Regions from separate parts of the Shewanella sp. MSW genome, predicted to be linked through region 2. Evidence: riboswitches for the same ligand, from Rfam matches in the RefSeq annotation. Region 2 holds a riboswitch; the other holds the start of a gene.
What was found. Region 2 has a riboswitch for thiamine pyrophosphate ahead of thiC (phosphomethylpyrimidine synthase ThiC). Riboswitches for the same ligand answer to the same signal wherever they lie in the genome.
Positions count from the first base shown of each region.

Region 1: linked by a shared signal. The riboswitch ahead of AYI96_RS15375 (TonB-dependent receptor) and the one ahead of thiC (phosphomethylpyrimidine synthase ThiC) in region 2 are both predicted to bind thiamine pyrophosphate.

Region 1 covers NZ_LVDR01000015.1:24,538-32,652, reverse strand. The annotation lists gene htpX (protease HtpX) at 1-432, shown strand, start outside; gene cctA (tetraheme c-type cytochrome CctA) at 737-1,084, shown strand; gene AYI96_RS15405 (cytochrome b/b6 domain-containing protein) at 1,182-1,922, opposite strand; gene AYI96_RS20600 (hypothetical protein) at 2,106-2,237, shown strand; gene AYI96_RS15400 (M61 family metallopeptidase) at 2,751-4,505, opposite strand; gene hinT (purine nucleoside phosphoramidase) at 4,747-5,103, shown strand; gene AYI96_RS15390 (PaaI family thioesterase) at 5,100-5,600, shown strand; gene AYI96_RS15385 (PaaI family thioesterase) at 5,597-6,049, shown strand; gene AYI96_RS15380 (YcfL family protein) at 6,067-6,456, shown strand; TPP riboswitch at 6,602-6,711, shown strand; gene AYI96_RS15375 (TonB-dependent receptor) at 6,767-8,115, shown strand, end outside.
Region 2 covers NZ_LVDR01000007.1:191,598-199,712, reverse strand. The annotation lists gene AYI96_RS09910 (DTW domain-containing protein) at 1-126, shown strand, start outside; gene AYI96_RS09905 (DTW domain-containing protein) at 244-576, shown strand; gene trhA (PAQR family membrane homeostasis protein TrhA) at 651-1,331, opposite strand; gene AYI96_RS09890 (hypothetical protein) at 1,936-2,847, shown strand; TPP riboswitch at 3,011-3,110, shown strand; gene thiC (phosphomethylpyrimidine synthase ThiC) at 3,339-5,441, shown strand; gene thiE (thiamine phosphate synthase) at 5,443-8,016, shown strand; gene thiS (sulfur carrier protein ThiS) at 8,006-8,115, shown strand, end outside.

The DNA of each region.
Region 1 (8,115 bases), on a different contig from region 2:
AACGGTGACATGGTGACACTGACCCTGATCCAGGGCGTGGTGAACACCTTTGTTATCTTCGCCGCCCGCGTGGTTGCCGGTATCGTCAACAACTTTGTTGCCAGCAACGATGAAGAGGGTGAAGGCCTGGGCACTATCGCTTACATGGCTGTGGTATTTGTGCTGGATATGCTGTTTGGTATTCTGGCATCCATTGTGGTGGCATACTTCTCCCGCATTCGTGAGTTCCGCGCCGACGAAGGTGCCGCTCGCCTTGCCGGTAAGAACAAGATGATTGCTGCCCTTGAACGTCTGCGTACCGGGCCGGAAACCGGTGCCATGCCGGCCAATATGTCGGCCTTCGGTATCAATGGCAAGCGTTCAATGACTGAACTCTTTATGAGTCACCCACCGCTTGAAAAGCGTATTGAAGCGCTGAGAAACCGCGGATAATTCAGCGATACTTTCTCTAAAGGAGACCTGTTGGTCTCCTTTTTTATGCGCTTGAAACGCTTATTGATACAGATGTTTATAGGTAAACGAAATGTAAAATTCCGTAATTAACCGATGGTTACATGATTCAGCGCACATTTTGCTTTTGCGCAAGTTGTTAAAGTGGCGGCGACTCAGAATTAGTTTGCCAATTGGCAAAAGCTTGGCTAAGTTAATCCAAGTCGTGCTATTTACTGATAGTGAGACAAAGGTCATACCTGACATAAGAACCTTTGCTCGACTGTCATCATCGGAGGATATTATTGTGAGCAAGAAACTCTTAAGTGTGTTGTTCGGTGCCGGTTTGGCCGCGCTGGCCATGTCACCATCTGCTTTTGCAGAAGATCAGAAACTGTCAGATTTCCACGCGGATATGGGTGGCTGTGAAAGCTGTCATGCCGATGGTTCCCCTTCAGCTGATGGCGCCTATGAATTTGAACAGTGTCAGAGCTGTCACGGTTCGCTGGCAGAAATGGACGCGGTACACAAGCCACACGATGGCGCTTTGATGTGTGCTGACTGCCACGCTCCCCATGACATGAACGTAGGTCAGAAGCCTACCTGCGATAGCTGCCACGATGACGGCCGTACTTCGGAAAGCACTCTGAAGTAAGCGCATATCGCACGAATGACAACGCCGGCTTGATGCCGGCGTTATTGTTTCTGGCTTGTGCTTATCTCTGGCTCTGTGTGGTGAGCCCATATCACTGTCAGTCTTTATCCAGCGGCGTTGTTGGCAGATATTTATTGCCGGAAAACATAGCTGAAATAATACCGGGCTGACGCTTACGCTCGGCGTGGATCACCGCGGCTATATGCAGCAATACCAAGAGAAGTAACAGATATACGCTGTAGACATGGACTTTCCCTGCCAAGCCTTTGGCGCCCTTAATCGCTGCAGCCTTGTCTGGATTAACGCCTGTGTCATCGTAGGGTTTGAGACTGGCAGGTTCAACCCCATCCGCGGCGATATATTCCTGAACCATGCCGCCCAGTGGTGGATAGAAGATGTCAGTACCGGCTCGCACTAAACCTGTCACCATGATCAGGGTCAGCAGACCAAACAGAGCGATAACCGCCAGTTTGCCCGCCGGATTATGGCCGAGATATTGTGGATTTTCGCCTTTCTTGAGGGCTGCGCGATAGCCTGCCAATTCCCCTTTCTTTGGGAGTAGTTTACCTAGACGCGCCTTGATGGGGCCGAATAATCCCCACAACAATCTGAATGCCAGGTTGATGGCAAAGGCATAACCTATCCAGACGTGCAGTGTCTTTAAGCCGATTTTCGCGTCGAGACCACTGATCCCAAAGTTAGATTTGAACATCATTATCCCGCCGATGGTCATCATCAGCAGCACCAAAAGTAGGTTTATCCAATGAAAAAGGCGAGTGGGAAGATCCCAGGCCTTATAGCGAGACAGGCGCACTTCGCCCGCAGTATTTGTTTCCATGTTTGATCCCCCAGATCTGTTTTACCCCTTTATGTTAATGCCTGGGGCGGCGCTTGTTCAGTTAACTCTTATTCATTTTGAGTTTTTTGGCAGAGATCTGTACTTCCGTTTCAAGCAGCTGTCTGATTTGATGCTTATGTTTCGTTAATGCAAATTTCGCGGGTGTTTAGCTGAGGGCAACCTATGTTCAAGGTGATGCAGTGGCTGGTGGTTTCCAGAACTGCTCTGTTGACCGAGCTGATGAATATCCCTTGGCCGCAGGAGTTTCTGATACGCTTGTCCTGCTTATCTCCCGATAGATGGACACTGATGTGATGTCGACACTCTGTTGCTGGATTTGGTTACAGTGGCGTTGGCCTTGGGCTATAAGATTCTTAAACAGGTCGCCAGGAGTCGCGGTCGCAAAGTGGTATCCCCAAAAGGGTGGAGTATGAATGCCTGCTGTTGCCGTCTGCGGTCAAGAACCATCTTTAGCGGGTATTTCGCAAACTGAATTTAAGCAACCGGGCCCAGGTGATGACCTGGGCCCAGCGTCACTTGATGGCCGCTGTGGCCGAGAGTTAGGGAAGGTGCGAATAAGTCCTCGCGGCACTCTGGCTTACACAGCAATTGGCGTTCAAGGCATCTGACTGAAGGCATGCCGGGGCCTGTCGAAGTCGGATAACGTAGAGAGCCGGTTGCTGTGAAAGCCCCAAAGGGCGTGGCTTACAGGCCTGCCTGCTGTGTTATGCTTCTTGCAAAGGACTAGGGCCATTTGCTGCGAACCACGCCTTGCATCCAGGCCTGTAAGCCGACGCAGAGCACGCATGGGACTTGTTCGCACCTTCCTTAACCCAGCCAGGCCTTGGCTTTGGCTGGTTCGGTGAGCTTGAGTGACACAGTATCTATTGCCGCCGGTTTGATAGGCAGCAGGCCTGTCATCAGCTCATCACGGCGGAAGAAGTGCAACTCCAGACTATCGCCGGGCTCATATTGTTGCAGTTCATTTTCAAATTGAGCGCCGACCTGCAGACCATTGGCGGCGATTAGCAAATCCTGAGCCGCGAGCCCGGCGCTGTGAGCCGCGCTGCCGTTGGTCACACTTACAATCCTTAATCCCAGGGCTTCAGCCTTGTAGCGGGCTCCCAAGCCGATTTTTTGCCCCTCAACATCCCCGCCGCCCTGATCCTGAGCGCCTTGGGCACTGCGAAGCTGCATCTCGATTCCGAATTGCGCCAGCAGGGGCGCCAGTGGCAACTCTTGGGTATTATCCAGAAAGGCAAATTCTGCGCTGGCATCCCGGCCAAGCAGCTCCTCATAGAGGCGGCGATGGGAGTCATCTTCAGTGCCTATCCCCTGGCTGCCAAAGGCCTGCCACAGCTTTTGCATCAGGTTATCCAGTGTGTATTTTCCCTGGGTTTCCAGTCTCAGAGTCAAGTCCAGATACAGGGCAAACAAAGCTCCCTTGGTGTAATAGCTGACGATGGCGTTGGCGGCGTTTTCATCCTGTTTGTAGAACTTGGTCCAGGCGTTGAAGCTTGATTCTGTCAGGCTCTGCAACTGCCTGCCCGGCATGCGATATACCCGGGTCATAGTCTGGGATAGCATCTCCAGATATTGCTCACTGGAAACCCTGTTGGCTTTGAGTGTCATCAAGTCATCATAGTAGGAAGTGATGCCTTCATAAGCCCACAGCTGACGGGTGTAGCTCTCGGCTTCCAGCGCGTAGGGAATAAAGCTGGCCGGCTTAATGCGTTTGACGTTCCAGCTGTGGAAGTATTCGTGACTGCAGAGCGACAGATAAGTGCGGTAATCCTTATTGACCGGCATCTCCATACTCAGCGGCAGATCTTTGCGGGAGCAGTGCAGGGCGGTGGAGGCTCTGTGTTCCAGCCCTCCAAAGCCATTGCCCAATACCTGAGTCATAAACAGGTAGCGCTCAAACGGCGCTTCACCGAAGAGGCGGATTTGGCTCTCGCAAATAGCCTTGAGATCGTCAAGCAGCCTGGGCATGTGGCAGCGGTGACGCCCGGTCAGTATCACATCATGGCGCACGCCACAGGCCTCAAAGCTGCCGTGGGTAAAAGTGCCCATCTCCACCGGATGGTCGATAAGCTCATCATAGTTGGCGGCGCTGAAACGGCCGAACTGCCACTCTTCACCTTCGATTCGACTCAGGGTTGTTGCCAGTTGCCAGTTGGCTTCCTCTTTGGGAGGCAGAATTTCCAGCTCCAGCGGCTCAAGCTCTTTGCCGGCCACCGCAAGAAAGACGCTGCTGCCGTTGAAAAAGCCGTGGGTCTGATCCAGGTGGGCGCTGCGCACCGACATATCCCAGGCATAAACCGAGTAGCGCAGTTGCAGTGATTCGGCATTGGAATTTATCTGCCAGCGCTGCTTGTCGAGCTGAGTAATGCTGAGTGGACGCTCCAGCTCATCAAAGGCTTGAATATCTATGATATTGCGACAAAAATCGCGAACCATGTAGCTGCCTGGGATCCAGGATGGCAACCAAAGTTCCTGTCTCGGGGCCGGTGCCTGAATGGTGATTTTGACCTCGAACAGGTGAGCGTGTGGATCTATGGGGCAAATCTGATAACTGATCATCTGATATCCGTATGAATCGTTGGCGAGTGCCGGGAGCCAAATTGGTTCATCTCCGGCTGAGCATGGCGACAATGCTGCCAAAAAAGCCAGGCCGCGGCAATTACTTGCCGAGTTTTAACAGGCTTGGGGGGCAAATCGCCGCGGCCGATTACATCTCTGGGCCGAATGGTATTATACTGCCAAGAACACAGTGATTTGGCCCTTGGGCCGAGTCTGAACCGATACACCGGAGAGTGGCAAAATGGCCGAAGAAACCATATTCAGCAAAATTATTCGCCGTGAAATACCCACGGACATACTGTATCAGGACGAGTTGGTGACTGCCTTTCGGGATATCAATCCCAAGGCTCCCACCCATGTGCTGATAGTGCCCAATCATCTGATCCCCACAGTCAATGACGCCAAGGCTTCCGACGAGCAGGCCATAGGCCGTATGGTGACAGTGGCGGCCAAGCTGGCCGCCGAAGCCGGGATCGCGAAGGACGGCTATCGTTTAATCATTAACTGTAATGAGCATGGCGGCCAGGAAGTGTTCCACATCCACATGCATCTGCTTGGCGGTAAAGCCTTGGGGCCTATGGTGAGTTCAGCGTCATGAAAGTCAATCCGGAGTTTTTCCCGCTGACGACCCTGGCGAGCCGTTTTGTCAACCAGTTGGCCCAGTGCCGTCGCCTCGGGCTCAAGGTGCATGAGGGCAGTGAACACCATGTACTGATAGAGTTGCCTTACAGCACTGAGCTGGTGGGTTACCCTGAAACCGGAGTTATCCATGGTGGGGTTATCACCACTTTGATGGATACTGCCAGTGGTTGCGCCGTGGTTTGTGCCATCAAGGACAAATACGGTTCGCTGGAGATCTCGCCGACTCTGGATCTGCGGGTCGACTATATGAAGCCCGCCGAGCCCCACAAGCCGGTGTATGGTTTTGCCGAGTGTTATAAGTTGTCATCCAGCGTCGCGTTTACCCGGGCCATCGCCTATCAGGACAGCATAGACGACCCCATCGCCCATGCGGTTGGCTCCTTTATGCGGATAAGCCCTGAAATGATTGGGGACACTTTCCGTAAGGCACTGATGGGTGAGGAGACGAAATGACAGATCCCAAGGCATCCCTGGATGTAAAAAGCATAGTTGCCAAAGTGACAGAAACCAATGATTTCAGTCATTTACTTGAGCATGTTCCCTACGCCCGCTTTATTGGCATGTTGGTAGAACGGTTTGGCGATGAGCTGGTATTTCGCTTGCCGGCCAAAGATGACAACATAGGTAACCCGGTACTGCCGGCCATTCATGGCGGCGTGATAGCCGGGTTTATGGAGATGTCGGCCATCATCCAGCTTATGGTGTTTATGCAAACCAGTAAGGTGCCTAAGGTGGTTGATTTTTCCATCGACTACTTACGTGCCGGTTATCATAAGGATAGTTTCGCCGAGTGCCGAATAACCCGTCAGGGACGGCGAGTGGCCAATGTCAATATCGACTGCTGGCAGACCAACCGCAAGCAGCTGATTGCAACCGCCCGGGCACACTTTTTGATTGATTGAGAATAAGGGATTGGCAGATGAAAAAAGTCTTGGTAATAGCAGCAACCCTGCTGGCTCTGGCAGGCTGCGCCAACCATACGGCCGGGGTGTATGCCAGCTCGACCGGTGAAAGTCGCATCGACAACAGCAGCTTTGCCCGCTCGGTGAGTGTGGGTGATCTTATGGCCAGAGGTGAGGGCGGTTTGCTCAGAGGTACTGCCACCATCAGCAGCAAAGTCGCTACCGATATGCGTGTTCAGTACAAATTCACCTGGTATGACGCCAGCGGTTATACCCTGGATGATGAAGGTGTGTCCTGGAAGTCGGTCAAACTACATGGCAAACAGCAGTTGCAGGTGAGCGCCGTGGCGCCGAATCCGACTGCCAGTCGTTTTGAGATCTATGTGCGCGAGGCCTTTTCAAACTAAAAGTTGCAACCTCGGCACCACTGCCGCCCGAACCATTATTCCAGTTGATGCTCAACGAATGGGACTAATGGAGTGGGCGGTTTTTTATCCCCCCAGATACAATTTGGCAACCTGGCTCACTTTTGTTGGTAACTCGTGTATACTGGCCCTCGCCAAGGGGTGTTTACCGCATTGCGGTTGACTGAGATGTCGTATGACGAACCCTTAGAACCTGATCCGGCTAGTACCGGCGTAGGAATGGGCCACAATTCGTGCACTTTCAACTCGCTTTCTTATTGCCGGATCTCAAACTGTGAATATTTGAGGTCCTATGTCCAAGTTTACCGTACCTACTCTGCTCGCCAGTACCATTCAGATGCTGCTGTGGGCACCCGTTCATGCCGCCGATAATCCCGGCGTTGAAAAGCAAGATGAGCAACAAGCCATGGAAGTGATAGTCGTCAGCGGCGACTTTCGTGGCCTGACGCTGGAGAAGATGCCCTCCAGCGTGACTGTTATCGACGAGCAGCGCATTGAAGATCAAGGCGCCGAGCATTTCGAAGATATGCTGGGTAACGTAGCCAACTTCAACTGGTCAGGTGCCAGCTCCCGGCCAAGATACTTCCAGATCCGCGGGGTCGGTGAGCAGGAGCAATACCAGGGAGCGCCCAACTCCTCTGTGGGCTTTATTATCGATGATATCGATCTCTCCGGGCTGGGCAGCGTTTCCAGCCTGTACGATCTGCAGCAGTTTGAAGTGCTGCGCGGCCCTCAGGGCACCCGCTATGGCGCCAATGCCCTGGCCGGTCTTATCTATCTCAAGAGCAATGATCCCACAGACGTATTCGAGCACGGCGCCGAAGTCTCGCTCGGTAATGATAATCTGCAAACCTTCAGCGGCTTCAGTTCCGGCCCAGTGACAGATTCCGGCAAGCTGCTCTATCGTGTGGCGCTGCAGCAACACAAGCAGAACGGTTATCGCGACAACCTGTATCTGGGCCGTGACGATACCAATGAGCGTGATGAATTCAGCGGCCGTATCAAGCTGCGCTGGTACGCCACCGACAAGTTGCAGGCAGACTTCACTCTACTGCACGCCGATTTTGACAATGGTTATGATGCCTGGACTCTGGACAATAACGGCTTCGATACCATTACCGATGCGCCGGGCGTCGACAAACAGCGCACCACGGGTTCCAGCCTCAAGCTGAGTTATACCGGCTTTGAGGCTTTTGAGCTGGTGTCCCTGTCAAGCTATGCCGCCACAGATCATCACCACGGTTACGACGGTGACTGGGCCAACCCGGATTACTGGGCCGGAAAAGAGTGCGGCGGCGCACCCTGTGAGTACGATTACACCTGGGATAAGCGTGGCGAGCGGCGCACTCTGTCACAGGAGTTCAGATTCAGTTCCAACGAGGCCGGGCGGATTTTCGGCGGCAGCACCGACTGGCTGGCCGGGCTCTATTTTATGGATCTCGATGAGGACAATGATCTCTACTCTGAATACAACGGCGGGCCGGATGAAGTGCTGACTTCCCGCTACAGCGCCAGTAACTATGCGGTGTTTGCCCAGTTGGACTCAGATCTGGGGGCGGGCTACAGCCTGTCTATCGGTGCTCGTATCGAGCGACGTGAGAGTGACTACAGCGACAGCAATGGTGATGCCTTTAGCCCATC
Region 2 (8,115 bases):
TGTAAGCGGGTACTGTGGGCGCGTAAAGCCCCGGATGCTTGGTTAATGGAGCACTTGTCTTTGGGGCGAACCGCCTTACTCTATCCGCAAACCGAAGAAAGTACTTCCGAAGAAAGTATTTCGTGAACTCAAGCTGCAAATGAAAGCCCAAACTTAAGCCAAAACTTAAGCCAAAACCAAGACCCAAATCCAACTCCAGACCCAAGTTCAAAGCTAAACCCAAGCCCCGCTCAGGGCGCAACATTGCCTCAGGAAGCCGTTCAGAAAACTGCTCTGAAAGCTGCTCTGAAATTAGGGAAGCCGCTAAATTCGCTGGTCATACTCGATGCAACCTGGCAGGAGGCCGGCAAGATGTATCGCCAAAGCCCCTATCTGCAGTCGCTTGCCAGAGTCGAACTGCAAGCAGAGCTGGGCTCAGCGTTTCGGTTACGGCGCAATCAGCGCCAGGGCGGGTTATGTACCTTGGAATGTATTGCGGCTGTTTGGCAAGACTTGGGTGGAGACTATAGTATCGCCGCTCGGAGGTTACTCAGTGAATTTAATCAATGGCAAACTGAGATAAGAGCTCCGGCCTAGCTGCACTAGAGTTGGCACAGCAAGCCGGAAGCCGTCTCTCTAGGGCGGCGCTGAGTTAAGCCTATTCGCCTGCGTTAGATCACCGTCAGATAAACACACAGGAAATGGCAAACGGCGCCGCCCAATACAAACAGATGCCAGATGGCATGATTGAAAGGGATCGCCTTGGTGGCGTAGAAGATCACCCCCAAGCTGTAGCTCAGCCCCCCGGCCAACAGCAAGTTGAACCCGGCAGTTGACAGGTTATCGATAAGCTCAGGCAACACGGCGACGCAGAGCCAACCCATGGCCAGATATAGCACCAGGCTCAGCGCCTTGAATCTGTGAATAAAGCAGCTCTTGAACACTATTCCCCCCAGTGCCAATAACCAGATGGCTATCAGCACCCATTCTTCCTGGGCATCGGCCAAAGTAATTAACATCAGCGGGGTATAGGTTCCGGCGATTAACAGATAGATGGCGCAGTGATCCAGCATCTTGAGGCGCCGCTTCCACACTGGCTGAGGAATGCTGTGATACAGGGTCGAGCAGAGAAACAGCAGGATAATACTGCTGCCATAGATGGTTACACCTGTTAACTGAATGGCATCCAGCGAATGCCAGCCCTTGAGTAACATCAGCACTAATCCCAGAATGCCGGCAATCACCCCCAAACCATGGCTGACGGCATTGGCTATCTCTTCATTCAGACTGTATCCAGCGGAAAACTGGCCATTGAACTGGGCTTCGGCTGCTGGGACTTTGCTGTTGGGCATGATTGACTCTCTGGTTCGACCTCATTGAAAGTGAGTCTAACAGCGCTATGGCACTCTGGCTAGATAAAAGTGTACAGCTGTTCGCTGAGATTGATTTGTTCTTTAAACCGTATCATCTGCATTTTTTGCAAACGTCTAATGCTGCACCTTAACAACTCGTTGCTCGGCTTCCAAGTCGCTTTTTACAGTTATTTTGTTCAGAGGATCCCGTCAGCCTTATTCGACAAAGGTTTTACCTGTTTTGTTTGAAGCCATCGATTTGAGTTTGTAGCGTAAATTGCTTTTCAAACAAGGGAATGAACTTTTTACCGAGGGTTTTCTCTAACACTGAGTTTACATTTGGTGAAAGATAAATCAGCGGCTTATGCCTCCACATTCAGATAAATTGATTGCCAGCCGAGACGAAAGCCCGGCGACAATGGCAAGCTTGAGCTTCAGCATTCCGGGTAGGGATGCTGCCTTTGAGCTTGATCTGGATGAAATCCTTAACACAGGTTCCTGCCAACCAAGCCATTTTCAAATACATTCGATTGACCCTTTCTTTGACCAATCGCTTTTTAGTCAACAGCTTGGGGTTCAACCCCAATGCCTGGCGCAAGTTGGCATGGCTAAAAAAGCAGAGCAGGGGGATGCTGAGGCAAAGGGCAACGCCTTCAGTAGTTGGACCGTGGCGGGAGCCGCGCACTTAGTGCTATTGCTGGGGTTATCCTGGTTTTGGCAGCAAGCCGAATGGCAAAGAGTGGTGACAGAGCCTGCCAAACCCAAGGCGTTGCAATCCTATCTTTATTTCAGTCAGCCCAGCCCAAAACCGTTAACGCCAGTGCCGGAAGCCTTGGCCGAAGAAGCAATAACCCAGCCCAAGGAAGCGATAGAGGTTAAAAAAGCTGACTCAAGCAACAGCACTGAGCCACAAAAAACCGAGCCACAAAACACTGAGCAACAAAAACAAGCTGCCGAAGAGTCAGAGCAAGAGACTGAACAAGTGGCTGTTCAAGACCAGAAAGAGCAAAGCGTCCCCAAGATTCGGGCTCAAAGCGTTAAACCTATTGGTAGCGTTATTGAAGAAACGAAAAATGCAGCCGTACCTGCGCCAGAGCGAGCAAATGACTTTAAATCGCAGCCGGCAGAGCAAGCTCAGCTGGACTTCAGTTCAAACGCATTAAAGTCTGCCCGAAAAGTATTGCAACACTCTCAACAGCAGGCGCTGCAGCAGCTATCACAGCAATATGCGGATAAGGCTACGGGACGCAAGAGCCTCAGTGAAATGGATGGGGAGATGGAGGTGCTTTGGGTCAATGACGCCGATGATTTCAATAAAGTGGCCAGTCTGGATCTGCCGCTCGACCCTAACCGTATCGTCAAGGATGGTGATACCTGCTATCGGGTCGTCAAGGTGCCGACTCCGCTCAATCCCTACGCCGAAAACTTGGGGTTTCCATTTAAGTGCGGTCAGACAGAGATGGAAAAAGCGCTCAAGGAGGCGGTGGCCAGCCGTCTAAAGCGGCTTGGTAAGTGAGTTTTGCAATCAATTTATTTGATTTGAAATAAGATTATTTTCAATTTATGAGAATATTTTAATTTAATTCAAATGCTTAAGTTGTGATTTTAATGGATTCAACACTGCGGTGCGTTTTGCTATTGGGCTTGTTTCCTGCTTCGGCTTGTGCTTATACTCGGCAGCAATCTTGTCGGAGTGCCCTCTGGGCTGAGACCGTTTATTCGGGATCCGTTGAACCTGATCAGGCTAGCACCTGCGAAGGAAACAAGCATTCAGCTGCAGCATTACCGCAGCCACTGCGAGCAAAAATCTATGCCAAAGGCTTTAAAGAGCCGAGGCGATATCTGGCTTCTCCAGCGGACATTGAACTGACCTGAAACCACGAGGTCAGTCTGCCAACACCGCCGGAGGAGGACTCCAAATCAAGGAGTTTAACCAGTCAGCTTGCGCCGCTTATTATTCAACTCTCCTGACAAGCAATTTCATTTTCCAAAAGAGTGAGCTTGCTTATGTCAAATCGTCAATCCAATCGTCGTCAAACCCGTGAGGCCGCCCAGGCTTTTATCGATAACCTTAAACCCTTGCAGCATCCCAATTCACAGAAGCTGTTTGTTCAGGGCTCCCGGGCCGATATTCAGGTTGCCATGCGCCAAATCAGGCAGACAGACACCCGAATACCAACCCAAGATGGCAGTGAGCAATTTGAACCCAATCCCGTTGTACGTGTTTATGATTGTGCCGGCCCTTATTCAGATCCCAACGCGGCTATCAATGTGCGCCAGGGCCTGGATAAACTGCGCCAGGGCTGGATCTTAGAGCGTGATGATACGCAAGAGCTGACCGAGGTCAGTTCCAGTTTTACCCAGCAGCGACTGGCGGATGAAGGGCTGGATCATTTGAGATTCGACGCTTTGCCCAAACCGCGCCGGGCCAAGCCGGGTAAGCGGGTGACCCAATTGCATTACGCCCGCGCCGGCATTATCACTCCTGAAATGGAATATATCGCCATTCGTGAGAATATGGCCCGGGCCAATGAAGCGCTTGCCAAAGATCCGCAACTGGCCCGCAAGGCCAAAGGAGAAGCCTTTGGCGCTATAGTTGCCACGCCGATAACCCCTGAGTTCGTTCGCAGCGAAGTGGCCCGTGGCCGCGCCATTATTCCCGCCAACATCAACCATCCGGAAGCCGAGCCTATGATTATCGGCCGTAACTTTTTGGTGAAGGTTAACGCCAATATCGGCAATTCGGCGGTGACCTCTTCCATCGAGGAAGAGGTGGAAAAACTGGTGTGGGCCACCCGTTGGGGTGCCGATACGGTGATGGATCTGTCCACCGGCCGTTATATCCACGAAACCCGCGAATGGATAGTGCGTAACTCGCCGGTGCCCATAGGTACCGTGCCCATCTATCAGGCGCTGGAAAAGGTCAACGGCATTGCCGAAGATCTCAGTTGGGAAGTGTTTCGCGACACCCTGATAGAGCAGGCCGAACAAGGAGTGGATTACTTCACCATTCATGCCGGGGTCTTGCTGCGCTATGTGCCCATGACGGCCAATCGGGTGACCGGCATGGTATCCCGCGGCGGCTCCATTATGGCCAAGTGGTGCCTGAGCCATCATAAGGAAAACTTCCTCTACAGCCATTTCCGCGACATCTGTGAGCTTTGCGCCGCCTATGATGTGTCACTGTCGCTCGGTGACGGCATGCGCCCCGGCTCGATTGCCGATGCCAACGACGAGGCTCAATTTGCCGAGCTGGAAACCTTGGGTGAGCTGGTGAAAATCGCCTGGGAATACGATGTGCAGACCATAATCGAAGGGCCGGGCCATATTCCTATGCAGCTGATCAAGGAGAATATGGACAAGCAGCTTGAGTACTGTGATGAGGCGCCTTTCTACACCTTGGGGCCCCAGACCACGGATATTGCGCCCGGCTATGATCATTTCACCTCTGGCATAGGCGCGGCGATGATTGCCTGGTACGGCTGTGCCATGCTCTGTTATGTGACCCCCAAGGAGCATCTGGGCTTGCCTAACAAGGAAGACGTTAAACAAGGGCTTATTGCATACAAAATTGCGGCGCATGCCGCCGATGTCGCCAAAGGACATCCAGGCGCCCAGCTGCGCGACAATGCGTTGTCCAAGGCCAGATTCGAGTTTCGCTGGGAAGATCAATACAACCTGGGGTTGGATCCCGATACCGCCCGGGCGTTCCACGATGAATCCCTGCCTCAGGAGTCTGCCAAGGTGGCGCATTTTTGCTCCATGTGCGGCCCCAAGTTCTGCTCGATGAAAATCACCCAGGATGTACGCGACTATGCAGCGTCTCTGGCTGCATCCTTGTCTGCATCTCAGCTAGCTTCGGGGGATTCGTCAGGGCCAGACGCGGCAGAGCGCCAAACCGAGCCAGTGCAGGCAGAAGAACTGATGGCACAGCCGCTGGAAGTACTGGATGCCGAGGCGGGGATGGCGCGGATGTCTGCGCAGTTCAAGGCCGCTGGCAGCGCCCTGTATCAACCGGCAACAGCAGGCGAAAAGTCCGAGTCCAATCCCAATCCAAAGCCTAAGTCCAAGTCCAAGCCAGAGGCTACACGCTATGAAGAGGAAGCCTGAAATGGCGGCTGATAAAAGGCCGATAGTCTGGAGCATAGCCGGCTCAGACAGTGGCGGCGGCGCCGGTATCCAGGCCGATCTTGCCACCTTGAGTAATCTTGGCTGCCATGGCTGCTCTGTCATCACCACTTTGACCGCCCAAAGCAGTGTGGCAGTGACGCTAACCGAGGCGGTGAGCGAGGAGATGTTGCTGGCGCAGCTCAATGCTCTGCTCGGAGACTTACCGCCCAAGGCGATAAAAATCGGCTTGCTTGCCAATCAAGCGCAGCTGCAGCTGCTTTGTGACTGGTTGGCTCGGCACCTGCCTGATGTTCCTTTGGTGGTCGACCCTGTCATGGTGGCCAGTTGCGGCGATGCACTCTCTAAGAGTACTGCAACGGGCGCAGCGCGGCTCGATTACCGGCCGCTGGCGGTGCTCGCCACTGCGCTGACCCCCAATATTCACGAGCTGGCGTTGCTGAGTCGCAGCGATATTCATGACTTTCCTTCCTGGCAAGATGCGGCAACTTGCCTGGCAAACGAACTGCCTTGCCATCTCTTGGCCAAGGGCGGGGATTTCGAGGCGGGGATCGCGCGCGGTCTGGCAGAAGACTTATTGCTTTTTAAAGACTTGCCTCACAGCTCAGGGTTGCATCAACGGCAGGGGTTTGTGTTGGCGAGCCCAAGGCAAGCATCCAGCAACAACCATGGCAGCGGTTGCACGCTATCCAGTGCCATAGCGGCATTTTTGGCCCACGACTGGATCTTGCCCGATGCCCTAATTCTGGCCAAGGCCTATATCAATGGCGCTTTGGCGCAGAGTTATCGGGTAGGCACTGGTCCCGGGCCCTTAGGTCGACCCGGGGCTTGTCTGGCCGCCGAGCTTATGCCTGTCATCTGGCCGCTGGAGGATTATCCCTGGGCCAACCCAGCCCAAGTGCTCGGCGCCCCCTGGCTTGCAGCGCCAACCTCTGCTGATGCTGTTAGTGCTAAAGGCGTTAGTGCTGAAGGCTTTAAAACACTGCCCCATAATTTGGGTATCTACCCGGTCGTGGCCGATGTCGAATTGCTGGAAGCCTTACTCAAGGCAGGTTGCCGCACTATTCAATTGCGGCTCAAGGAGGAAGTACAGCCAGGTTCGAGCGCCGAGCAGGCGATCATTCGCGCCATCGCGCTCGGGCGCCAATACCAGGCGCGGGTATTTATCAATGATCACTGGCAACTGGCCATTGCCCACGGCGCCTTTGGTGTGCATTTGGGCCAGGAGGATCTCAGCCAGGCATCCCTTGAGGCCATTCAAGGGGCGGGTATGGCGCTGGGGTTATCCAGTCATGGTTATTTCGAGGCGCTGCTTGCATTGCGCCACAGGCCCAGTTATCTGGCTCTCGGACATATCTTTGCCACCAAGACCAAAGTGATGCCGTCTCTGCCCCAGGGACTGACGCGCCTTGCTGCCTATAGCGAAACCTTCGGCTCCTTGCTGCCGACGGTCGCCATTGGCGGCATTGACGAGCATAACCTTGATGCCGTCAAGCATACCGGAGTGGCCAATGTCGCCGTGGTGCGGGCCATTACCGAGGCCGCCGAACCGGTAACGGCTTTCAGGCACCTGACACAAAGCTGGTTAGGGCGAGCAGCCACGATTGCAAGCGGGATTAGCTATGCTCAACAAAATGCCGGGCTTCAGGAAGGTGCAGCTGAGCGGGATGGTACTGGAGTTCTGGGCCGTGCTGGGGTTCAGGACTGTGCTGGGGGTCAGGACTGTACCGGGCTGAGCGATCGCGACTTTATCCGTTACGGTAGCCAGTTGCTGCTGCCCAGAGTCTCAGAAGCGGGGCAGCTCGCCTTACAGGTAAAGACGGTCGCCATAGTGGGGCTCGGAGGTCTTGGTCATCATCTGGCGCGCTCTTTGGCCGCCGCCGGAGTAGGGCGTCTCATTCTAATCGATCCCGATATTGTCGAGTTGGGTAATCTGCCGAGGCAACTGCTCTACAACGAGCAGGATATCGGCCGTTTGAAGGTCGACGTGGCCAAGGAAAAGCTGGGGCGCGATTATCCAAACTGCCTGATTGAGATTGAGCCCAAGCTATTTGGCCCCAAGAGCGCGGAGCTTATTAGTGAGGCGTCATTGGTATTGGATGCCAGCGACAATTTTCTTTGCCGTCATAACCTTAACCAAGCCTGTGTGAAGTTGGGCAAAGAGCTGATTGCGGCGGCGATCAGCGCCGATTCCGGCCTATTGTGTCATACCGCCCCTTGGCTTAACCCCGAGGCGGGCTGTTATGAATGCCTGTTCCCTCGGGATAGCACTGGCTCGGGGCGCTGCCGCGACATGGGGGTGTTGGGTCCTGCGGTGCAAACCCTGGCGGCGATGCAGTCGCTGGCAGCCATCAATACTCTGCTTGGAGAGCGCAGCACCCTGGGACGGCTCATCAGCTTGGATTGCCGCACTCTAAGCATGCGTGAGGCCACGCTTTGTGCCGACCCGGCATGTCTTTGCTGTCAAACCCACACTCAGGCTGGACATAAAACACAAGCCCAATTCATGAAAGGGCGCCCAGAGCTTAGCCGTGAGGAGAATTGCGATGCAAATTAAGATAAACAATCAAGTCAAAGAGTTGCCTGAAGCTATGACGCTGTTACAGCTGCTCGAGTGGTGTGAGATAGCGCCTGGCAGCGTGGCGCTGGTGCGTAA